3 regions of the Egicoccus sp. AB-alg2 genome follow, and region 3 is predicted to be linked to each of the others. Evidence: riboswitches for the same ligand, from Rfam matches in the RefSeq annotation. Region 3 holds a riboswitch; each other region holds the start of a gene.
The links. A riboswitch is a leader RNA that binds a small molecule or an ion and turns the genes downstream of it on or off. The one in region 3 is predicted to bind thiamine pyrophosphate.
Positions count from the first base shown of each region.

Region 1 (7,210 bases), on a different contig from region 3:
TCACAATCGCGGTCGGCCATCAGCACACCGACGGCCTGGTGCAGCACGGCGATGTCGTGCAGCCGCTGCTGCAGCTGGCGGGAGAGGCGATCGGAGGTGCGGAAGGCGCGGGCATTCGCCAGCGCCGCGCCGACAGGCGTGGCCAGGCGCCGGCACAGGGCCATCGTGTCCTCGTCGATGCCGCCGGGGGCAGCGGCGAACAGGTTCAGCGCGCCGTAGGTGTGACCGTTGGCCTGCAGCGGGATACCGGCGACGGCGTGGAAGCCGTTGTCCAGGGCGGCCTCGTTGAAGGCCGCCCAGCGGTCGTCGCTGCGGACGTCGCGGACGAGCTGTTCCTCGCCGGTCTCCAGGGCGACGACACAGGGGCCCTCCTTCTGGGCGTACTCCAGCTCGTCGACCGCCTGTGCCCGTGGATCACTGGCGACCGCGGTCGTGTAGCCACCTTCCTCGTCGATCGTGGTGACGCTGACGGAGGTCAGCCCGGGGACGGCGAGCCGGACGGCCTCGACGACGTTGCGGAGGACGACCTCGAGGTCCTCCTCGTCGATGAGCAGCCCGCCCAGTCGGGACAGGGCGGACGCGTAGCCGGCGTCGGGCCGGTCGATCAGGTCGACGTGGTCCTCGACCGGCTCGGTCGAGGAGGCGTCGTGGTCGGCGGCGTCCGGCACCGGGTCACTCCTTCGCATGTCGGGCGACCACCACGGCGGCGCCCGGCCGACACCGGTCCGCCTCGTCTCGACGGGCCGGCACGCCTCACGGTAGTGGGTGTGCTCACTCCGCGATCGTCGCACCTGACCCTTGGAACAGGTGGAGCCGACCCGGGTCCAGCCGCAGACGCACCCGCTGGCCCGGGGTGCCGCCGATGTCGACGTGGGGGGTGGCGACCTCCCACTCGCGCCCGGCGGCGGCGACGAGCAGGTCGCTGCGGTGGCCGGCGAAGCGTCGCCGCACGACCGTCGCGTCGATCGTCAACCGGTCCGCCGACTCGGCGTCGGGAGGGCCGACCGTGAGGGCATCGGGCAGCACCAGCAACCGGGCCGGACCGTCCGCGGCGGCCGACAACGAGATCTGGCCGAACGGCGTGTCGGCCCGGCCGTGGAGGACGACGACCTCCAGGATCTGGTCGAGTCCGAGGAAGCGGGCCACGAACTCGTCGACCGGCCGGGTCCACAGCTCCTCGGGTGGCGCGACCTGCAGCAGTCGTCCGGCCCGCATGACCGCCACCCGGTCGGCCAGCGTGAGCGCCTCGTCCTGGTCGTGCGTGACGTACAACACGCCGCAGCCGACCTTGCCGAACACCTCCGGCAGCTGGTCGAGGAGTTGGTCGCGCAGGGCACGGTCGAGCGAGCCGAGCGGCTCGTCCAGCATCAGCAGGCGCGGCCGAGAGGCGAGGGCGCGGGCGAGGGCGACGCGCTGCTGTTCGCCGCCGGACAGCTCGGTGACCCGCCGGTGTCCCGCGCCGCGCAGGGCCACCAACGCCAGGGCCTCGTCGACCCGGTCCCGGATCTCCGCGGCCGACAGGCGTTGCATGCGCGGGCCGAACCCGACGTTGTCGCCGACGTCGCGGTGTGGGAACAGCGCGTGGTCCTGGAACATCAACCCGACCGGCCGCTGGTCGGGCCGGCGGCCGGCGAGGTCGCGGCCGTCGAGGTGGATGCTCCCGGACGTCAGCGGCTCGAGGCCGGCGATGGCGCGCAGCAGCGTCGACTTGCCGCAGCCGCTGGGGCCCAGGACGGCCACCACCTCGCCGTCGCCGACGTCCAGTCCCACGCCGTCGACGACGGCCCGGTCGCCGTAGGACACGCGGACGTCGCGCAGTGCGAGCATCTAGAACCGTCCCACCTGGCCCACGCGGAGCCGGTCGAGCAGCGCGATCGCGCTGGCCGTGACCAGCATGAGGATGGTCGACATCGCCATGGCCTGTCCGAAGTTGGTCACGCCCGGACGGCCCAGCAGCCGGAAGATCGCCACCGGCATGGTCGGGGTCTGTCCGCGGGCGAGGAACACGGTGGCGCCGAACTCGCCGACCGCGATCGCGAAGGAGAAGCCGGCCGCCGCCAGCACGGCCCGTCCCACGATCGGCAGGTCGATCTCGCGCCAGACCCGCCGCGGCGCGGCGCCCAGCGTGGCGGCCGCGTCGCGCAGGCGCTGGTCGATCGAGCGCAGCACCGGCAGCAGCGTGCGTACCACGAACGGGGTGGCGATCAGCGCCTGCGCGGCCGGGATCAGCAGCCGCGAGCCGCGCAGGTCCAGCGGTGGGCGCGCCAGCGCGAGCAGGAACCCGAAGCCGACCGTGGCCGCCGACGTGCCGAGCGGCAGCATCAGCGCGCGGTCGAGGAGGCGGCCACTCCGGCCCGGCCGCGAAGCCGCGACGGCCGCGCAGCCGCCGACGACCAGCGCCACCGACGTGGCTGCCAGCCCGTAGAGGACCGAGTTGCGGATCGCCTCGAACGGCGCCACCGCCAGCACGGTCGAGCGCTGGGTCCCGAAGAGCGCGGCGTAGTGGTCCAGGCCGTAGCCGTCACCGGTGGCCAGGGAACGCTCGACCAGCACGAGCAGCGGCGCCAGCAACAGCCCGGCGACGACGAGGAGGTTGACGGCGAGGAAGGCACGCTCGCCGCGGGTCCGGGGCGGCCGGGCGGTGGTGGCGGCGCTGCGCAGCGGCTGGGCGGTCGCGCGCTTCTGCAGGCGGCCGTACACCAGCAGGGCGGCGGTCACGGCCGCGAGCTGGAGCAGCGCCAGCACGGACGCCAGCGGCAGGTCCAGCAGCTGGACGGTCGCCCGGTAGATCTCCACCTCGAGGGTCGCCCGCCCCGGCCCGCCGAGGATCAGCACGACCCCGAACGACGTGAACGTGAACAGGAACACGATCGCGGCGGCGGCGGCCACCGCGGGGCGCACCAGCGGCCAGGACACCTCCCGGAACGTCGCCCAGCGCGAGGCGCCGAGGGTGCGGGCCGCCTCCTCGAGGCGTGGGTCGAGGTGGCTCCACAGGCCACCGACGGTGCGGACCACCACCGCGTAGTTGAAGAACACGTGGGCCAGCAGGATCGCGGTCACGGTGCGGCGCAGGTCCAGCGTCGGTGCGGCCTCGCCCAGCACGCCACCCAGCAGTGCGTTGAGCGGGCTGCGCGGGCCGAGCAGGGCCAGGAACGCGCTGCCGACCACCACGGTCGGCAGCACGAACGGCACGGTGATGGCGGCGCGCAGGGCACTGCGCCCGCGGAACGACAGCCGTGCCAGCACGTAGGCGCCCGGCAGCCCGACCAGCAGTGTCAGCACGGTCGAGGCGGCCGCCTGCCACAGCGTGAACCACGCCACCCGCAGGGTGACCGGGTCGCTGAGCACCGCGGGCACGGCGGCGAGGTCGAGCCGGCCCTCGGGACGCAGCCCGGTCAGCAGGATCGTGCCGACCGGCAGGACGAAGAACACGAGGAGGAACGCAGCCGGCACGAGCAGGAGCAGGCTCCGCCCGGCCGCGGCGCGGACCGCCTGCGGCACCCCGTGTGCAGCGGCGCGCCCCGCGGCACGGACGTCGCCCGCGCCGCGAGGGGGCCGCTGATCGACGCTCACCGCAGGACCGTGCGCGTCCAGGCGTCGATCCATTCCTCGCGTCCCGCGCCGATCTCCTCCGGGTCGAGCTGCAGCGGCTCGTCGGGGACGACGGCGTGCTGTTCGAACACCTCCGGCAGCGGCGTGTCCTCGACCACCGGGAAGACGAACATGGTCAGCGGCAGGGTCTCCTGGAAGGCCTCGGACAGCAGGAAGTCGACGAGCAGGCGCGCTTCCGCCTCGTGCTCCGTGCCCTGCAGGATCCCGGCGAACTCGACCTGCCGGAAGCACGACGCCTCGATGACGCCGGTCGGCGGCTCGTCGGGTGGCGGGTCGGCGAAGTAGACCTCGGCCGGCGGGCTGGAGGCGTACGACACGACCAGCGGGCGCTCGCCGTCACCGGTGGCGCTGAACTCGTCGTAGTAGGCCTCGGACCAGCCGTCGGTGACCAGCACGTCGTTGTCCGCCAACGCCTCCCAGAAGTCGAGGTAGCCGTCCTCGCCGAACCGTTCGACGCTCGCCAGCAGGAACGCCAGGCCGGGGGAGGAGGTGGCGGGGTTCATCACGGTGAGCAGCCCGGTGTAGGCCTCGTCGGTCAGGTCCTGGAGGTCGTCGGGTACCTCGACGTCGTTCTCCTCGAACCAGGCGCGGTCGTAGTTGAGGCACACGTCGCCGAAGTCGACCGGGGTGACCCGGTGCTGGTCGTCGAGCAGGAACTGCGGGTCGACCCCGGCCAGCGCGGGCGACTCGTAGGGGACGAAGATCTCTTCGTCCAGGGCGCGGGACAGGAACGTGTTGTCGACGCCGAACAGCACGTCGCCCAGCGGGGCGTCGCGGGTGAGGATGGCCTGGTTCACGGTCGAGCCGGCATCCCCGCCCGGCACGATGTCCACGTTGATACCGGTCTCCGTGGAGAACCTGGCGAGCACCTCCTCCTCGACGTCGAACGAGTCGTGGGTGACCAGCGTGATGGTCACCTGGTCGGGCAGGTCCTCGGGTGGCGACATGTCGTCGGGGCCGGTCTCGTCCTCCGTGGGCTCGGGCTCGTCAGGGCCGGCGGACTCGTCGGCCGCCTCCCCACAGGCCGCGAGCAGCAGGGCCAGGGCCAGGCCACCTGCGACGGCGCGCAGACGGGTGCGCATGGGTACTCCTCAGGCGTGGTCGGGACCGCGCTCACCGGGTTGGACGGCGAGCAGGACGCCGTCGGTCAACCGCACGGTGGCGCGATCGGACAGGAACTGGTTGCTGATGCCGCGCGTCGACCCGGCCGGGAGGTCCTCGTCCGAGAGCGGGAACCGCAAGCCCGACGTGGTGATCCCCCGCGCCGGGCCGTGGGCCGGGAGCAGGCTGACGTAGTCGCCCGGCTGCCCACGAAGTTCGCGTTCGCCGCGGACCACCGTGATCGTGGCCGACGCGACCAGGGCGGTCAGCGTCAGCTCGCGATACGCCTCGGCGGCGAGCACGAGGGCGTTGCCGAGCAGGTGGTCGAGGCGTCCGCCGTGGCCGCCCAGCAGGGTGACCCGCGCCGGCGCGAACCGGGTGGCCGCATCCAGCGCGATGGCCAGGTCGGTCTCGTCCTTGTCCACCGGGTGCTGGTGGACCGGGACCCCGGCGGCCCGGGCCGCGGCGAGGCGCTCGGGCCGGACCGAGTCGAGGTCGCCGACGACGAGGTGGACCGGCAGACCGAACTCGTGGGCGAGGTGCAGCCCCGAGTCCGCGGCGATGACGAACGCCCGCTGCGGCAGCTGCGGGACCCGGTCGTGCAGGACCGGGTCGCCACCGACCAGCACCACGATCTCCGGCGCGATGTCCGGGGTCGCGGCGTCCGGGAACGGGACCGAGGGTCCGGGCAGCATCGTCGCACCTCCCTCCGCCGGCATTACCCGGCTCAGGTTCCACGGGTCGGTGACGCCCTCCACCGCCGCGCAGGTGCGCGGCGGTGAGGCGGCCACCCTCTCAGCCCGGCTGTCCCGAGCTCCCCGGGTGTCGTCGTGTCGAGCGGCCAGGTGCCGCCGACACGAGCCAGCCTATCCGCTCGGTAGCGTCGATCCCGTCCCTGCGACGCCGAATCGAACGAGGAACGTCCATGCGTGTCGCCATCGCCGGAGGCCACGGCAAGATCGCCCTGCACCTGGCCCGCATCCTGGCCCGGCGTGGCGACGAGGTCCGCTCCATCGTCCGCAAGGAGGAGCACTTCGACGACCTGCGCGACGCGGGTGCCCAGCCGGTGCTGTGCGATCTCGAGGAAGCCGACGCGGCCGCCCTCGCCGAGGCCGTCGGCGAGGTGGACGCGGTCGTGTTCGCGGCCGGGGCCGGCCCGGGCAGCGGCGCTCCGCGCAAGGAGTCCGTCGACTACGGCGGCGCCGTCAAGCTCGTCGACGCGGCGCGGCAGGCCGGCGTGTCGCGCTACGTGATGGTCAGCTCGGTCAACGCCGATGCCGACCACCCGGGTGACGAGGTGTTCGACGTCTACCTGCGGGCCAAGGGCCGCGCCGACGCCGCGCTGGCCGACAGCGGTCTGGACCACACGATCCTGCGGCCGGTCGGACTGACCGACGACCCCGGCACCGGCCGGATCACCACCTCGGTGTCCCGGGGCGACAAGATCCCACGTGAGGACGTGGCGGCGACCATCGCCGTGTGCCTTGCCGCGCCGGCCACCATCGGACAGACCTACGAGATCGCCACCGGTGACACGCCGATCGCCGACGCGCTGGGCGGCTGACCCTCGTCGGAGCTCGCAGCAACACGCCGGCGGGTGGTCAGAGCGGGTGGGTCTCGACCAGCCAGTCCGCGAGGAACGGGTCGGTGACGTGCAGGCTGCCGTCCACGTCGACGAGGTGGCCGTGGTCGAGCAGGCTGCGGTGGGCGCCCTGGGCGCTGCCCTTGCTGAGGTTGACCAGTTCGCCGGCGACGCCGAGCGCGGAACGGCGGTGGGCGACGACCCGCAGCGTCCGCTGGTGGGTGTCGGGCAGTTGCTCGTAGACGGCCGAGACCTCGGGGCGGGCGGACTTCCGGATGGTCGCGAGTGCCGCGCCCCAGGTGGTGTCGGCGGGGGCGTTGGTGGCGTGCAGCCAGGCGACGTGGGCGGCTTGCATGGTGCGAAGCGGGTGGCCGCGGGTGAACTGGTGGATGAGCGACGCGACCGCTCCGGGGGTGCGGCCGGTCGTGGTGAACCCGTCGTTCACGATGTGCTGGGTGGCGGGCAGGTCGAGCGGCCCGATCTCGACGATCTGTGCCTGGTGGAGGAACGGCTGGGCGTGGTTGGAGAAGATGCCGCGCATCGCCGATGGCGCGGACCCGGCGAACAGCAGGCCGATGTCCTTGTAGTGGTGCTGGAGCGCGGCGCGGAGCACCGCGGTGCCGTTGGGGACGGTCGCGATCTGCTGGAACTCGTCGAAGATGATGACGGTCGGGCGACGCAACGCGGTCCGGACGAGGGTGTCGACGAGGTTGGCGTAGGCGGCTGCGGGGTCGGGTCGGTCGGCAGGGCGGGTCGAGGTGACCTGGCCGCGCAGCCCGACGAGGTTGAAGCCGAGGGTGGCGGACACCTCGGTGGCGTTGCGGGCGACGTCGGCGTCGGTGTCGAGCAGCGCAGCGGAAAGGGCGCGGGCGACGTCGTTGGGGGTCTGCGCGGGCATCAGGTCGATGGTGACGA
Region 1 covers NZ_JBGUAX010000005.1:412,766-419,975, reverse strand. Annotated here, with positions in the region: gene ACERM0_RS11805 (GAF domain-containing protein) at 1-668, opposite strand, end outside; gene ACERM0_RS11800 (ABC transporter ATP-binding protein) at 772-1,827, opposite strand; gene ACERM0_RS11795 (ABC transporter permease) at 1,828-3,459, opposite strand; gene ACERM0_RS11790 (thiamine ABC transporter substrate binding subunit) at 3,570-4,694, opposite strand; gene ACERM0_RS11785 (thiamine diphosphokinase) at 4,704-5,408, opposite strand; TPP riboswitch at 5,401-5,544, opposite strand; gene ACERM0_RS11780 (SDR family oxidoreductase) at 5,639-6,277, shown strand; gene ACERM0_RS11775 (AAA family ATPase) at 6,315-7,210, opposite strand, start outside.
Region 1: it holds a riboswitch for thiamine pyrophosphate, as region 3 does, so the genes downstream of both, ACERM0_RS11785 (thiamine diphosphokinase) here and ACERM0_RS12760 (hypothetical protein) in region 3, are expected to answer to the same signal.

Region 2 (7,210 bases), on a different contig from region 3:
ATGGCGCTGGCATTGGTCGGCACCTCGCTGGCACACGGCTACCAGGAGCGCAGCGGCGAGGCGGTCCGCGCCGCCGAGGAGGCGGTCGCACTCGCGGAGCGCAGCGGCGCCCCGAGCACCCGCGCCATGGCCCACTACGCGCTCGGTGAGGCGCTCGCGGACGTCGCGCCCGACCGGGCGCTGGAGGCGCTCGACACGGCGCTGCAGGTGGCCGCCGCGGGCGGCGCCCGCTTCGCCGAAGGGGTGGCGCGGCTGGCCGATGTCGCCGTCCGCGGCCGCCACGGCGAGCCAGGAGACGCCCTCCGGCGCCACCGCGACGCCCTCACCATGTGGCTGGAGGCGGGCGCCGACGCGTTCCTGGCCACGGGGCTGCGCAACCTCGTGGTCCTGTTCGCCCGCATCGCGGCGGACGCCGACGCCGTCGAACTGGCCGCGGCGCTGGAGCGGCTCGTCACCCGGCCCTCGTTCGGCTCGGAGGCCCGGCGGATCGGTTCGGCGCTGGAGGCCGCCCGGGCGCGGCTGGGATCCGCCGAGGTGGCGGCCGCCCGTCGCGCGGGCGACACCCACCCCGACATCGCGGCGCTGACCGTGTCGTGCCTGGCACGCATCGACGCGCTGGCCGCGAGACGCTGAGGACCGGCACACGCGTGCACGCGCCGTCATGCGGCGTGCACGCGACGTGCAAGGCCTGTCGGCCACGGTGCGGGTGCCGGCCGGAACGCCGGCCCGCCCACGACCCTGGAGTCCGCCGTGTCCACCTCGATCACGACCCCCGTCTCCGTCGACGAGCGCCTGCTCGCCGACGCCGTCGCGGCCATGGAGCTCGCCAGCGTGTCCCTCGGCCTCGAGCTCGGCCTCTACCGCGCTCTGCACGAGCAGGGCCCGGCCACGGCCGAGGAACTGGCCGACCGCGCCGACGTCGCGCCCCGCTACGCCCGCGAGTGGCTCGAGCAGCAGACCGCCGCCGGCTGGCTGCGCTGCCCGAACCCGGACGAGGCCGCCGAGGTGCGGCGCTTCTCCCTGCCGGCGGTCGCGGCCGCCGTCCTGCTCGAGCCCGACAGCGGGATCCACCTCGGCCCCCTGGTGCACATCGTGCGCGCGTCGGTCGGCGTCTTCGACCGCCTGCTGCCGGCCTACCGCACCGGTACGGGCATCCCGTACGCCGACTACGGAACGGGCGTCCGGCAGGGGCTCGCCGCGCTGAACGGCCCGACCTTCGACACCCAGCTGGCGGCATGGATCGCCGCGCTGCCCGACGTCGACCGGCGGCTGCGGGAGGGCGCCGCACCGCGCGTCCTCGACCTCGGCTGCGGCGTGGGCCGCTCCACGCTGGCGCTGGCACGCGCCTACCCACGCGCGGTCGTCCACGGCATCGACCTCGACGCGGCCTCGGTCCGCGAGGCCGAGGCCGCCGCGTCCGCCGCCGGGCTCGCCCACCGCGTCACGTTCCGCGTCGCCGACGCGGCCGAACTGGCCAGCGAGGGACGCTACGACCTCGTGACGGTGCTGGAGGCGCTGCACGACATGGGCGATCCGGTCGGTGCGTTGCGGGCCGTGCGGCCGCTGCTGGCCGAGCACGGCGTCGTCTACGTCGCCGACGAGCGGGTGGCGGACACGTTCGGCGAGGACGCCGACCTCGTCGAGCGGCTCACCTACGGCTTCAGCATCCTGCACTGCCTGCCGGCCACGTTGGCCGAGGACCCGGTTGTCGCCAACGGCACGGCGCTGCGCGCGACGACGCTGCGGGCGTGGGCCCGGCAGGCCGGTTACCGCGACGCGGTCGACCTCGGCGTCGACGACCCCTTCTGGCGCCACTACCGCCTCGATCCGGAGCCCGTGGCATGAACCGCACCTCCGACGCCACGACCGTCGCCGTCCCCGCGACGTCCCCCGCCCCGGCCGGCACGGTCACCACGCCGTTGCCGCCGGTGCGGCCGGTCGCCGGCAGGGACCCGGCCGGTCACCTCGCCACCGGGTGGGAACCCCACCGCCCGGTGCAGGACGGCCTCGTGCGCCGGTTCGTGCACGCCTACGCGTCCTCGTTCGCGGCCGTGGTGCAGGCGCACGGCGGCCGGGTCGTGCAACGCGACGGCTACGTGGTGCACGACCTCGGCCGGCCCGCGGCCACGTACGGCGGCGTGTCGCTGCTCGCACCGCTGCCGCACGGCGAGCACCGCCGTGTGCTCGCCGCGATCGAGGCCGACCTCGTCCCCGGCGGCACCGGCGACGTGCTGCTGTGGAGCGCGTGGCCGACGCCCGACCTGTCGGCGGACGGGTGGCGGCTGCAGGGCCATCCGCCACTGCTGCTGCGACCGACCGGCGAGGCGGAACCTCCACCACCGGCCTGGCTGCGGATCGAGCGGGTGTCCGACCGTCGGCGCCTCGCGGACTGGGAGCGCGTCGCCGTCGAGGGCTACCCCTTCACCGACGTGCAGCCCTGGCGGCCCGGCGTCCTGGCCGCACCCGCGCTGCTGGACGACCCGCGTTTCCATGCCTGGGTCGGCTACGACGGCGACGAACCGGTCACGATCGGCACCTCGTACGTCGCGCACGGCGTGCACGTGTTCGCGCTCGGCGTCACGCGGCCGAGCCACCGCGGTCGGGGGGCCTGGGAGGCGATGGCACGCCGGCGGCTGGGCACGTTCCCGCGCCTGCCCGTGATGTCGCTCTTCTCCGACTTCAGCCGCGGACCGGCCGAGCGGCTGGGGTTCCTGCCGCTGTCGCGCTGGACCCTGTGGGGCCGTGCACGGAGGTGAACCGCTCGCTACGGTCGGGAACGCAGACGCCGAGGGAGCCCTCCGAACCGCAGGGCTGAGATCGCGCCGGGCGGGCGCGCTACCTCGGAACCTGATCCGGGTCATGCCGGCGGAGGGAGTGCGTCGTGCGGGAGACCACCGTCCCGTCGCTTCACGTCATCACCGACGACCGTCCCGGTCGCGAGGTGCTCGCGACCGTGGCGTCGGCGCTGTCCGCCGGGGCCCCGTGCGTGCAGGTGCGCCGCAAGCGCGGCCGCGACCGGGACCGGCTCGCGTTCGCCGTCAGGGTGGTCCGGGACTGCCACGCGGCCGGGGCGCGCTGCATCGTCAACGACCGCGTCGATCTCGCGCTGGTCGCGGATGCCGACGGCGTCCACCTCGGCGCCGACGACCTGCCGGTCGCCGCGGCACGCGCCCTCGCGGACGCCGTCGCCGGGCCGGGCTTCCTCGTCGGCGGCACCGCGCGCGACCCGGACACCGCCCGGGCGCTGGTCACCGACGGCTGCGACTACCTCGGCGTCGGCCCGGTCCACGCCACGCACACGAAGGACGGCCTCCCGCCGCCGCTCGGCCACGATGGGTTGCGGCGCGTCACGGCCGCCGTCGACGTCCCGGTCGTCGCGATCGCCGGCATCACCGCGGCGCGCGTACCGGACGTGCTGGCCGCAGGTGCCCACGGCATCGCCGTCGTCGGCGCCGTCTCGGACGCTGCCGACGCGGCGGCGGCGACCCGCGACCTGCTCGACGCACTCGCCGGCACGACGGCGGGGCGGTCATGACACGGCAGGACGTCCTGGTCGTCGGCGGCGGCCTGATCGGACTGAGCATCGCCTGGCGGGCCGCCCTGGCCGGGCGACGCGTCACCGTCGTCGACGACCGGCCCGGTGAAGGCGCCTCCGGCGTCGCGGCCGGCATGCTGGCACCGGTGACCGAGGCGGCCTACGGCGAGCAGGCCCTGCTCGCCCTGACGGTCGCGTCGGCACGCCGCTGGCCGACCTTTGCCGCCGACCTCGAGGCCGCCGCCGACACGTCCGTCGACCACCGTCAGGAACCCACCCTGCTGGTCGGCCACGACCGCGACGACGTCACCAGCATCGAGGAGCTCGCCGCGTTCCAGCGCGACCTCGGCCTGGACGTCGAGCGCCTGACCGCTCGCGCCTGTCGGCAGGTCGAGCCGCTGCTGCACCCGCGCGTCCGCGGCGGCGTGCTCGCCCGCGACGACCACCGCGTGGACGCCCAGCGCGTCGTGTCGGCACTGCTGACGGCGTGCGCCGCCGCCGGCGTGGACGTCGACCGCCGCCGTGCGGTGCACCTGGAGCACGACGGCCGCCGTGTCGAGGGCGTCACGCTCGACGACGGCACGCGACTGGCCTCGACGACGGTGGTCCTGGCCGCCGGCACGTGGTCGGCGGACCTGGCCGGCATCCCGGACGCGGCCCGCCCCCCGGTCCGCCCGGTCAAGGGCCAGCTGCTGGTGCTGCGGGCGGACGACCCACTGGCCCTGCGGCCAACCGTGACGGTCCGCGCGCTGGTCCGCGGCCGGCCCGTCTACCTGGTGCCCCGCGAGGACGGCCGGCTGGTCGTCGGCGCCACCCAGGAGGAACGCGGCTTCGACACGACCGTCACCGCCGGTGCCGTCCGCCAACTCCTCGACGACGCCGTGGAGGTGCTGCCGGTCGTCGACGAGCTGACCGTCGAGGACGTCCGTGCCGGGCTGCGGCCCGGCACGCCCGACAACCGCCCGCTCGTCGGGCCGACCGGGCTGGACGGGTTGCTCGTGGCCACGGGACACCACCGTCACGGCGCCCTGCTCGCCCCGCTGACCGCGGACGTGGTCGTCGCCCACCTCGACGGGGGCGACCCGGGCGTCGACCCCGCGGTCCTCGACCCCCGCCGTTTCGCCGCCGAGGTCATCGTATGAACGTCCACGTCAACGGCCACACCCGCACGCTGACGCCCGGGACCACGCTGGGGCAGCTCGTCGACGGACAGGTCCCCGATCGACGCGGCGTCGCCGTCGCGGTCGACGGCGAGGTGGTGCCCCGCCGCGACTGGGACGCCACCGCCCTGGACGACGGCGCACACATCGAACTGGTGGGCGCCGTCCAGGGCGGCTGAGCGACCCCTGACCACCCGTCCGCGGAGGAGCGCATGACCGACCCACTGACCGACCCACTGACCGACCCGCTGGCCATCGGCCGCACCAGCCTGTCGTCGCGGCTGATCCTCGGCACGGGCGGCGCCAGCAGCCTCGACGTGCTCCAGCGGGCCATCCTGGCGTCGGGCACGGAGCTGGTGACCGTCGCCCTGCGCCGTGTCACCGACCACGGCCCCGGCTCGCTGCTGGAGGTGCTGCGCCGCACGGGGGTCGCGGTGCTGCCCAACACCGCCGGCTGCCGGACCGCCGCGGAGGCCGTGATGCTGGCCCGCCTCGGCCGTGACGCGTTCGAGACGGACCGGGTGAAGCTGGAGGTGATCGGTGACGAGCGCACGCTCCTGCCGGATCCCGTCGAACTGCTCGACGCCGCGGAGACGCTCGTCGACGACGGCTTCGAGGTGTTCGCCTACACCAACGACGACCCTGTCACGGCCGTGCGGCTGGCCGACGTCGGATGCGTGGCCGTGATGCCGCTGGGCTCGCCGATCGGCAGCGGCATGGGGATCGTCAACCCGTACAACCTGGCGCTGGTCCGGGAGCAGGTCGAGGTACCGGTGATCCTGGACGCCGGCATCGGGACGGCGTCGGACGCGGCACTCGCGATGGAGCTCGGCTGCGACGCGGTGCTGCTCGCGTCGGCCGTCACCCGCGCACAGGACCCTCAGGCGATGGCCGCGGCCATGCGCCACGCCGTGGCAGCCGGCTGGCTGGCGCGGCGGGCCGGCCGCATTCCCCGCCGCCGGCTGGCGCTGGCCTCGACCAGCGACGTCGGCCGGCCCGACCTCGCCGCGGTGGGAGACCCCACGTGAGCACGACGCTCCCGGCCGCCCGCCCCACCCCCGTGGCCGTGCCGCGGCTGCTCGTGCTGAGCGACCGCGGGCAGGCGGCCGCCGCCGGGAGTGATCTGGTCGGCCACGCCCGTGCCGTCGGGGAGGCCGGCGCGGACGCGCTGGTGCTGCGCGAGAAGGACCTGCCGCGCGCCGAGCGCCGCCGACTGGCCGAGGCGGTCGCCTCGGCCCTGGCCGGTACCGCGACGCGCCTGCTCGTGGCCGGCGACCCCGAGCTGGCGACGGCCGTGGGTGCCGCCGGCGTACACCTCGCCGCGAACCAGCCGGCGCCTTCCGACATGCCCGGACGCCTGGTCCTGCGCTCGTGCCACGACGCCGGCGAGGTGGCCCGCACACGACGCGCCCCGGTGGACGCCGCGGTCGTGTCGCCGGTCGCCGTCACCACCTCGAAGCCGGGCTACGGACCCGCCCTGGGCCGCGACGGGCTGCGCGACCTGGTCGAGGTGGCCGACGGGCTCCCGGTGCTCGCGCTCGGCGGCGTCACGCCGGACGACGTCGCCGCCTGGTGCCACGCCGGTGCCCACGGCGTGGCGGTCATGGGCGCGGTGATGCGCGCGCCCGACCCGGCGGCCGTCGTCCGGCGCCTGCGTGCCGCACTGACCCCGCCCGGCCGAGAGGATCGCCCGTGACCGACCGCACCCCCACCCCCGCCGTCGCGCTCACCATCGCCGGCTCGGACTCCGGCGGGGGCGCCGGCCTGCAGGCCGACCTGCGTGCCTTCGCGGCCATGGGCACGTTCGGCGCCAGCGTCGTGACCGCCGTGACGGCCCAGAACACCCGCGCCGTCACCGACGTCCACGTCGTGCCGGCGCAGGTCGTGCGTGCCCAACTCGACGCCGTGCTCGACGACCTGCCCGTGGCCGCGGTCAAGACCGGCATGCTGGCCACCAGCGAGCTGGTCGCCCTGGTCGCCGACCAGGCGGCGGCCGGACGCCTGCCTCAGCTGGTGGTCGACCCCGTCCTCGTCTCCGCGACCGGGCACCGGCTGTTGGAGCCCGACGCCGTGGCGACCTACCGGGAACGGTTGCTGCCGCACGCGGCCGTGGTCACGCCGAACCTGCCCGAGGCCGCCGCCCTGCTGGAGCGGGCCGTCGACGACCTCGACGCCGCACGCGCGGCCGCCCGCGACCTGGCCGCGACGGGCGCCGGCGTGGTGGTGGTCAAGGGCGGCCACCTCGACGGCGGCGAGGCGGTCGACGTGGTCATCGCCGGCGGCGAGGAGCACCTGCTGTCCGCGCCGCGGATTCCGACCGCCAACCTGCACGGCACGGGCTGCACGTTCGCGGCGGCCACGGCGGCCGGCCTGGCGTCGGGCCTGCCCCCGCTGCGGGCGGTCGAGCGGGCCAAGAGCTACGTGACCGGCTGCATCGCGCGCGCGGCGGACTGGCGGCTGGGCGCCGGCGCCGGACCGCTGGACCACCTGGGCATCACGCATGCCGCTCAGGCCG
Region 2 covers NZ_JBGUAX010000003.1:401,811-409,020, reverse strand. Annotated here, with positions in the region: gene ACERM0_RS07130 (BTAD domain-containing putative transcriptional regulator) at 1-633, shown strand, start outside; gene ACERM0_RS07125 (trans-aconitate 2-methyltransferase) at 751-1,845, shown strand; gene ACERM0_RS07120 (hypothetical protein) at 1,842-2,756, shown strand; TPP riboswitch at 2,778-2,892, shown strand; gene thiE (thiamine phosphate synthase) at 2,882-3,535, shown strand; gene thiO (glycine oxidase ThiO) at 3,532-4,677, shown strand; gene thiS (sulfur carrier protein ThiS) at 4,674-4,874, shown strand; gene ACERM0_RS07100 (thiazole synthase) at 4,908-5,723, shown strand; gene ACERM0_RS07095 (thiamine phosphate synthase) at 5,720-6,391, shown strand; gene thiD (bifunctional hydroxymethylpyrimidine kinase/phosphomethylpyrimidine kinase) at 6,388-7,210, shown strand, end outside; gene ACERM0_RS07085 (citrate synthase) at 7,203-7,210, opposite strand, start outside.
Region 2: it holds a riboswitch for thiamine pyrophosphate, as region 3 does, so the genes downstream of both, thiE (thiamine phosphate synthase) here and ACERM0_RS12760 (hypothetical protein) in region 3, are expected to answer to the same signal.

Region 3 (7,210 bases):
GACGGCCTCCGGACGGGGCGGCGTGCGGCGGCCCCGCAGCATGGCCGCGGCCGTGAGCCCGGCCATGACGGCGAACCCGATCAGCAGCCAGGTTCCGGGCACGAACGCCGCGAGGCGGCCGCCGCCGTACGCGCCGGCCATCCCGGCCGCGCCGAAGATCGCCCCGGTGCGCCACCGGACCCGGCCGGCGCGGGCATGGGCCAGCATGCCGGCAGCACTGGTGATCCCGACCACCAGCAGCGACATGGCGATGGCCGCTTTGGGGTCCTGGCCGGCGACGTAGACCAGGACGGGCACCAGCAGGATGGAGCCGCCGCCGCCCAGCAGGCCGAGGCTGACCCCGACCAACACCGCCAGGACGAGGGTCGCCGCGATCATCGCGCCGCCGGGCCGCCGGCGTCGGCGAGTGCCTCGACGACGCGGTCGACGTCGCAGTGCACGGCATCACGGTTGTACGGCAGGCGCTGCAGCAGTTGGCCCATGAGGCAGGTGTTGGTCACGGCGGCGACCACCAGACCGCCACCCACGGCCGTCGCGAGCCACTTCAGTCGCGGCACCGCGAGGCTGCCGAGCCCCGCCGACAGCACCAGTCCGCCGGCGACCAGGCGGACCTGCCGCTCGAGGTCCCAGCGCTGGCGGCCGCGACGGACCTCGCCGCCGGCGGCCTCCCACCCGAGCATGCCGCCGTCGAGCACGTGGACGTGGGGCAGGCCGGCCTCGGCCAGGGCCCGCTCGGCCTGCGTCGCGCGCTGCCCGGAGCGGCAGACGAGCACGACCTCCTCGTGGAGGTGGCGGACCAGCTCGTCACGGTGCTCGCGCAGCGTGTCGAGCGGGACGTTGTAGGCGCCCGGGATGTGGACGCTCTCGAACTCGGCCGGCGTCCGCACGTCGAGCACGCGCGGCGCGCCGTCGGATCGCAGCCAGTCGCGCAGGTCGGAAGCGGGCAGGTGCTGACCGGGACGGGCCGGGGCGGTGGTGGTGTCGGTCACGGGTCCTCCTGGGGAGCGCGGGGGCGGGAGCGGGAGTGGCGGAAGGCGGTCGAGGGGGGAGGGATCAGTCGGTGGTGAGGGTGAAGTGGCGGTGGGCGTTGGCGTCGAACACGTCATCGACCAGCACGACGTCACGTCCGGACCGGGCCAGCAGGGAGGCGGCGATGGAGGCCCGGTAGCCGCTGGCGCAGTGCACCCATACGGGGCCGGCGGGCACGTCACCGAGCCGTTGCTCGAGCTCGTGGAGTGGCACGTGGACGGCCATGTCGAGGTGGCCGGCCTCCCACTCCAGGCGTCGCCGGGCGTCGAGGACCACCAGCTCGGCGCCTTCGTCGAGGGCGCGGCGCAGCCCGGCGAAGTCGGTGACGTGGTAGCTGCCACGGTCGGCGGCGGGAGTGACACCGGCCAACCCGTCGGGCACCTGGCCGGCGGGGCGGTCGATGCCGATGCGCACGAGCTGGCGCTGCATCTGCTCGACCTCCTCGGGGGAGTCGGCGAGCAGCGTGACGGGCGTCCCCCACGGGATGAGCCAGCCGAGGTAGGTGGAGGCGTTGTCCTCGAGCTGGATGTTGAGCGTCCCACGGACGTGCTCGTGCGCGAACACGCGGCGGTTGCGCAGGTCGACCACCCACTCGCCGGCGTGGATGCGGCGCAGGAGCTCGGACGTGACGACCCGCTCGACGGGCGACAGGTCGACCGGCGCGGGGCCCCGACGGTTCGTGGGGCCCATGTGGGCGTAGTAGGCCGGGTAGGCGTCGAGGCCGGCGACCAGGGTGGCGACGAAGTCGTCCTCGTCCGTGATGCGCAGCGCCTGGTTGTCGCGTCGCTCCTGCCCGAGGGTGGAGGCCTCGGCGCCGGTCGTCTCGCCGGAGGAACAGAAGCTGCCGAACCCGTGGGTCGGGCGCACCTCGACCTCGTCGTCGAGTGTGGCCGCCAGGCGCTGCGCCGAGCGGTACTGCAGCCGGGTCAGCTCCTCGGTCAGCGCGGCGGTGACCAGGTCGGTCCGGCCGACCGAGCCGAACAGCAGCGAGCCGCCGGTGAACACCGCGCGGTCGCGGGCGCCGTCGTGCAGGACGTAGGACAGGTGGGTCGGCGTGTGCCCGGGCGTGTGGAGCGCCCGCAGTGACAGCTCGCCGACCTGCACGACGTCACCGTCCTTCAGCGGCGAGAACGGGAAGTGGAGCTCCTCGTCGGCGTTGAGGTGGTACTCGGCGCCGGTCCGCCGCGACAGTTCCAGCCCGCCACTCACGTAGTCGTTGTGGACGTGCGTCTCCAGGACCGCCACCAGGGTCACCCCGTGCTCGTCCAGGAGGCGCAGGACACGGTCGATGTCGCGCTGCGGGTCGATCACCGCGGCCACCTGCCCGTCGTGGACGAGGTAGCTGCGGTCACCCAGCGAGGTGGTCTCCAGGGTCACGATGTCCATGTGGGGCCCTCCCGGGCGCGTGCGTGTCTCGAGCGGCGTCGTCGACAACGCCGCAATTGTACGGACAATTCCGCCGAGTGGTTCGGACGTTCGTCAGAGAGGGGCGAGGAGTTCGCCTCTGTCGCGTCCGCGCGTCGTGCCGGACACTCGAACTGGTCGGGACGGACGTTCTCCGTGCACCCGATCGGTTCCTCACCAGGGAAGGAGGCGAGTACGGTGAGACTGGATCGTCGGGACACGATCGCCACCATCCTCGTCACCATCGCCGCGTTGACCTACCTCGGCTACGTCGTTCTCGGCGAACTGCCGCTCGTGCAGGATGCACGGGGCATGGGCGCGGTCGGCATCATCCTCGGCGCGGCTGCCTTCGCCACGCTCGGACTGGACGCGTTCGGTCCGCGGTGGCTGGCTGTCGGCGGCGGCGCACTCACCCTGGCGCTCGGGATCACCGCTGCCGTCCTGGAGACGGGCACGGCTGCCGCCTGGTTCCTGGCCGCCTTCTTCGTCGCTCTGATCGCCATGCTGATCCTCGGACTGGCACGGCACCTCGAGGTGCCGGCCGGCCGCGGCGCGGGACGCCACGCCGGCGGTCACGCCTGAGGCCGCGACACCCACGGCCGCCGCGCGATCCGCGGCGGCCGTCGGCTCGGGACGTCCGCCCCTTGCCGCGGGCCGGTCACCGCGCGAACATCGGGTGAGCGACGTCCGTGTGGTGAGCGGGAACTGGCGCCCCTCCGCCATGAAGCGGAGGCACCCAGCTGAGAGGCCGCTGCGGCGGCGACCGCCACAACCTGATCCGGCCAGTACCGGCGAAGGGACCACCGCACGGGCGTCGCGCCGTCATCCGCCGGTGCGCAGCCGGGCCAGCACCCGGTCGAGGACGTCGGCGTTGTGGTCCTGCTCGCCGGCGCCGGCGGCTTCGTCACGCCACAGCGCCCACAGTTCGTCGTCGTAGTCGCCGGTGCGGACGTGTTCCAGGTCGACGTGGCGGCGCACGAGCATCACGACCTGACCACGATCCATGGTCGGCTGGCCTGCCGCCGTGCGCGCCGGCCCGCCGAGTTCGTCGAGTCCGCCGTTCGCGGATTCGTGCTGCGCCATCGTGCGTCCTCGCCTCGACGTCGGCCCCCGTGGGGGACTCCAGTCTGGGTCGCGGCAGCCGTATCCGGACAGGGACAGGAGGCCTGCCGGCGCTTCGCGAGCCGGGGCCCGAGGGCCCTCCACACACGGGACCGTCCGGCACTGGACCGGGGCGGCGGTCGGACGTATCACGAACCTGAGGGCAACGCTCGATCCAGGCGAGGTGAGGACGATGGGCACCGTCACACGCACCACCCTCACGGTCGTCCTCGGCATCGCGGCGGTCGTGCTCCTGGTCGCACTGTTCGGCCGCGGTGGTGGCGTGGTCACCGCCACACCGGCTGCGGACGGCACGGTGCGCATGGTCATGGAGGAACGCGCGTTCGCGCCGACGGACGTCACGATCGTCGCCGGCCGTCCGGTGACCTTCGAGTTCGTCAACCGTGACGTCGGCAGCCACATGGTGAGCTTCGGACGTGCGGTGGTCGAGGAGGACCAGCGCGCCGTCGGCTTCGGCGAGGACCTGCTGGCCGGCCTCGACGTGGACGTGCGCCCGTCCGTGGACCGAATGGACGTGCAACCGCCCTACCGCGGGACGACGATCATGGTGCAGGGCGGCGAGACGGTCTCGGTGACCTTCACGGTGCCACCGGAACGGCGCGGCGACTGGCAGATCGGCTGCTTCACGTCCCGGGGGTGTGACTACCGCACCGGCATGGCGGCCGCCCTCCACGTCGAGTAGCACGCGCCGGGACCGGCCCCGCGACGCGACCCGGGGGAGATGGGTCATGGCACTCGAGGCGCACACGACGGAGGTCAGCATCCCGGTCGTGGGAGGCGCGCTGTACGGTGACTGGTCCGTGCCCGCGGCACCGGCGGGCGTCGTGGTCTTCGCGCACGGCAGCGGCTCGAGCCGGTTCAGCCGACGCAACCAGCTCGTCGCGGCCGTCCTGCAGCAGGTCGGTTTCGCCACACTGCTCATGGACCTGCTCACACCGGCGGAGGAGGACGTCGACCGGGTCACGCGGGGCTTCCGGTTCGACATCCCGCTGCTCGCCGACCGGGTCGTCGCCAGCATCGACTGGCTGCGCGACGACGAGGTCTTCCGTCCGGGCCGCGTCGGTCTCTTCGGGGCCAGCACCGGCGCGGCGGCGGCGCTGGTCGCCGCCGCGCAGCGTCCGTCCGCCGTGGGTGCCGTCGTCTCGCGCGGGGGACGACCCGACCTGGCCGGACCGGCCCTGCGCCGCGTGCGTGCGCCGACGCTGTTGATCGTCGGCGAACGCGACCGGACGGTGCTGGCGCTCAACCAGCAGGCGCGCGCGGAGATGTCGGCTCCCGTCGAACTCGACGTCGTGGCCGGCGCCACGCACCTGTTCGAGGAACCCGGCGCGCTCGAACGGGTCGCCACGCTGGCCCGGGACCACTTCACGGCCTGGCTCGTCTGATGCCACCCGTCCTCCCACGGCGGGCACGTCGGCCCTGTTCGCGCCCGGCGGCGTGCGCCACGCTGAGATCGTCGGTCGAGGGAGGTGTTCACCATGACCGTCGAGTTCGAGACCCGCGAGCAGGAGTTGCGTGCTCGCGCCATCGCACAGCTGGAGAAGAAGCGCGAGTTCTACGGCCACGCGCTGGTGTTCCTGGTCGTCAACGGCCTGTTGATCCTGACCTGGGCGCTGACCGGCGCAGGCTTCTTCTGGCCGATGTTCCCGCTCGCCGGCTGGGGCATCGGGCTGTTCTTCCACGGGTTGGACGTGTACGGCGGCGAGCCGTCCGAGGACCGCATCCGGACCGAGATGGACCGGCTGCGCTGATGCCGGCCCTCGCGCCGTGACCACCGTCCGGAGCCCGCGCACCCCCGCGGCGGAGCGCCGGGCCGACGTCTGGCGGCGCTGGGTCGCGGCCAACGCCCTGGCGGAACTGGTCGGCCTGAGCCTGGCCGCGGGTGTCGCGATCATGGTGGCGCCCTGGCTGGACGCCGGCGAACCCGCCCCCCTGTTCACCGCCACGGCACTGGTGATCGCCGGCGGTGGCCTCGAGGGGCTGGTGGTCGGGCGCCTGCAGTGGCAGGTGCTGTGCGACCCGCTGCCCGTGCTCGCAGCGGGGCGCTGGGTGGGCGCGACCGTTCTTGGTGCGGTGCTCGCCTGGACGCTCGGGATGCTGCCGTCCACGGCGATGACCCTGCTGGACGGCGGCGGTGGCCAGGCGCCGGCCGCAGCGCCGTTCGGGGCCGCCGTCCAGTACGCGCTGGCCGCGGTGCTCGGTGCGGTGGCCGGCCTGGTGCTCGGCTGGCCCCAGGCGCGGGTCCTGCGGGGCCACGTCCCGCGTGCCGGGCGTTGGCTGCTCGCCAACGCCGTCGCCTGGGCGGTGGCGATGCCGGTGATCTTCCTCGGCATCGACCTGGCATTCGCGCTGCGGACCCTCCCGGCCCGGATCCTCGTCGGCATGCTGACCTGCCTGGCGGCCGGGGCGGTGGCCGGCGCGATCCACGGCCGGTGGCTGGTGCGCATGACCATGGGACACGACGTGCCACGGCGCGCATGAGGGAGCCGAGGCGTCACGCGCCGGGCGACGTATCGTGGTGGCAGCCGAGGGTGGAGGACGTGGGTGACGGACGGCGCTCGACCGAACGACGGGCTGGTCCTGTTCGGCGCGACCGGCGACCTGGCCCGCAAGAAGCTCTTCCCGGCGCTGCTGCGCCTGGCGGAGCAGGGCCGCCTCCCGGACGTCGTGGTCGGCATCGGCCGCTCGGCGTGGGACGTCGAGCAGCTGCGGGCGCACGCACGCAAGGAGCTCGACCTGTCCACTCCGTCGGCGCAGGCCGCCTGGGAACGGCTGTCGGCGGCCCTGCGGTACGTGGCCGGTGAGTACCGGGACCCGGCGACCTACACCGCCCTGTGCGCGGCGCTGGACGGCGCCGAGCGGCCGCTGTTCTACCTCGCCGTACCGCCCAGCGTGTTCACCACGGTGATCGAGGGGCTGGCGGGCGCCGGGCTCTCTGCGCGTGCACGGGTCGTGCTGGAGAAGCCGTTCGGCCGCGACCTCGCGTCCGCCCGGCGGTTGAACGGCTGCGTGCTCGACAACTTCGACGAGTCGCAGGTGTTCCGCATCGACCACTTCCTCGGCAAGGAAGAGGTGCTGGACCTGCTCGTGCTGCGGTTCGCCAACGTGTTCCTGGAGCCGATCTGGAACCGGCAGTACGTCGATCACGTGCAGATCACGATGGCCGAGGACTTCGGCGTCGAGGGCCGTGGCGGCTTCTACGACGAGGTCGGCACGTTGCGCGACGTGGTCCAGAACCACCTGCTCGAGCTGCTGACGCTGCTCGCGATGGAGCCGCCCGCCGGCGCGGACGCGGCCGCGTTCCGTGACGAGCGCTACAAGGTGTTGCGGGCCATGCCCGCGCTCGACCCCGCAACGGTCGTGCGCGGTCAGGTCGAGGGATACCGCGACGAGGCCGGTGTCGACCCGGCGTCGACCACGGAGACGTTCGTGGCCCTGCGCGCCGAGGTCGACAACTGGCGCTGGGCGGGCGTGCCGTTCTTCGTCCGCGCCGGCAAGAACCTGCCGACGACGGTCACCGAGGTGCTCGTGGAGTTCAAGCGACCGCCGCGGCTGTTCTTCGCCCGCGGCGACGGCCCGGCACCGCACCCCAACCACCTGCGGTTCCGAGTCAAGCCCAGCGAGGAGCTGAGCTGGAGCGTGCAGACGAAGGAGC
Region 3 covers NZ_JBGUAX010000006.1:102,391-109,600, reverse strand. Annotated here, with positions in the region: gene ACERM0_RS12785 (sulfite exporter TauE/SafE family protein) at 1-378, opposite strand, end outside; gene ACERM0_RS12780 (rhodanese-like domain-containing protein) at 375-989, opposite strand; gene ACERM0_RS12775 (rhodanese-like domain-containing protein) at 1,054-2,415, opposite strand; gene ACERM0_RS12770 (hypothetical protein) at 2,632-3,015, shown strand; TPP riboswitch at 3,122-3,250, shown strand; gene ACERM0_RS12765 (hypothetical protein) at 3,256-3,516, opposite strand; gene ACERM0_RS12760 (hypothetical protein) at 3,728-4,237, shown strand; gene ACERM0_RS12755 (dienelactone hydrolase family protein) at 4,284-4,940, shown strand; gene ACERM0_RS12750 (2TM domain-containing protein) at 5,034-5,306, shown strand; gene ACERM0_RS12745 (hypothetical protein) at 5,323-6,036, shown strand; gene zwf (glucose-6-phosphate dehydrogenase) at 6,100-7,210, shown strand, end outside.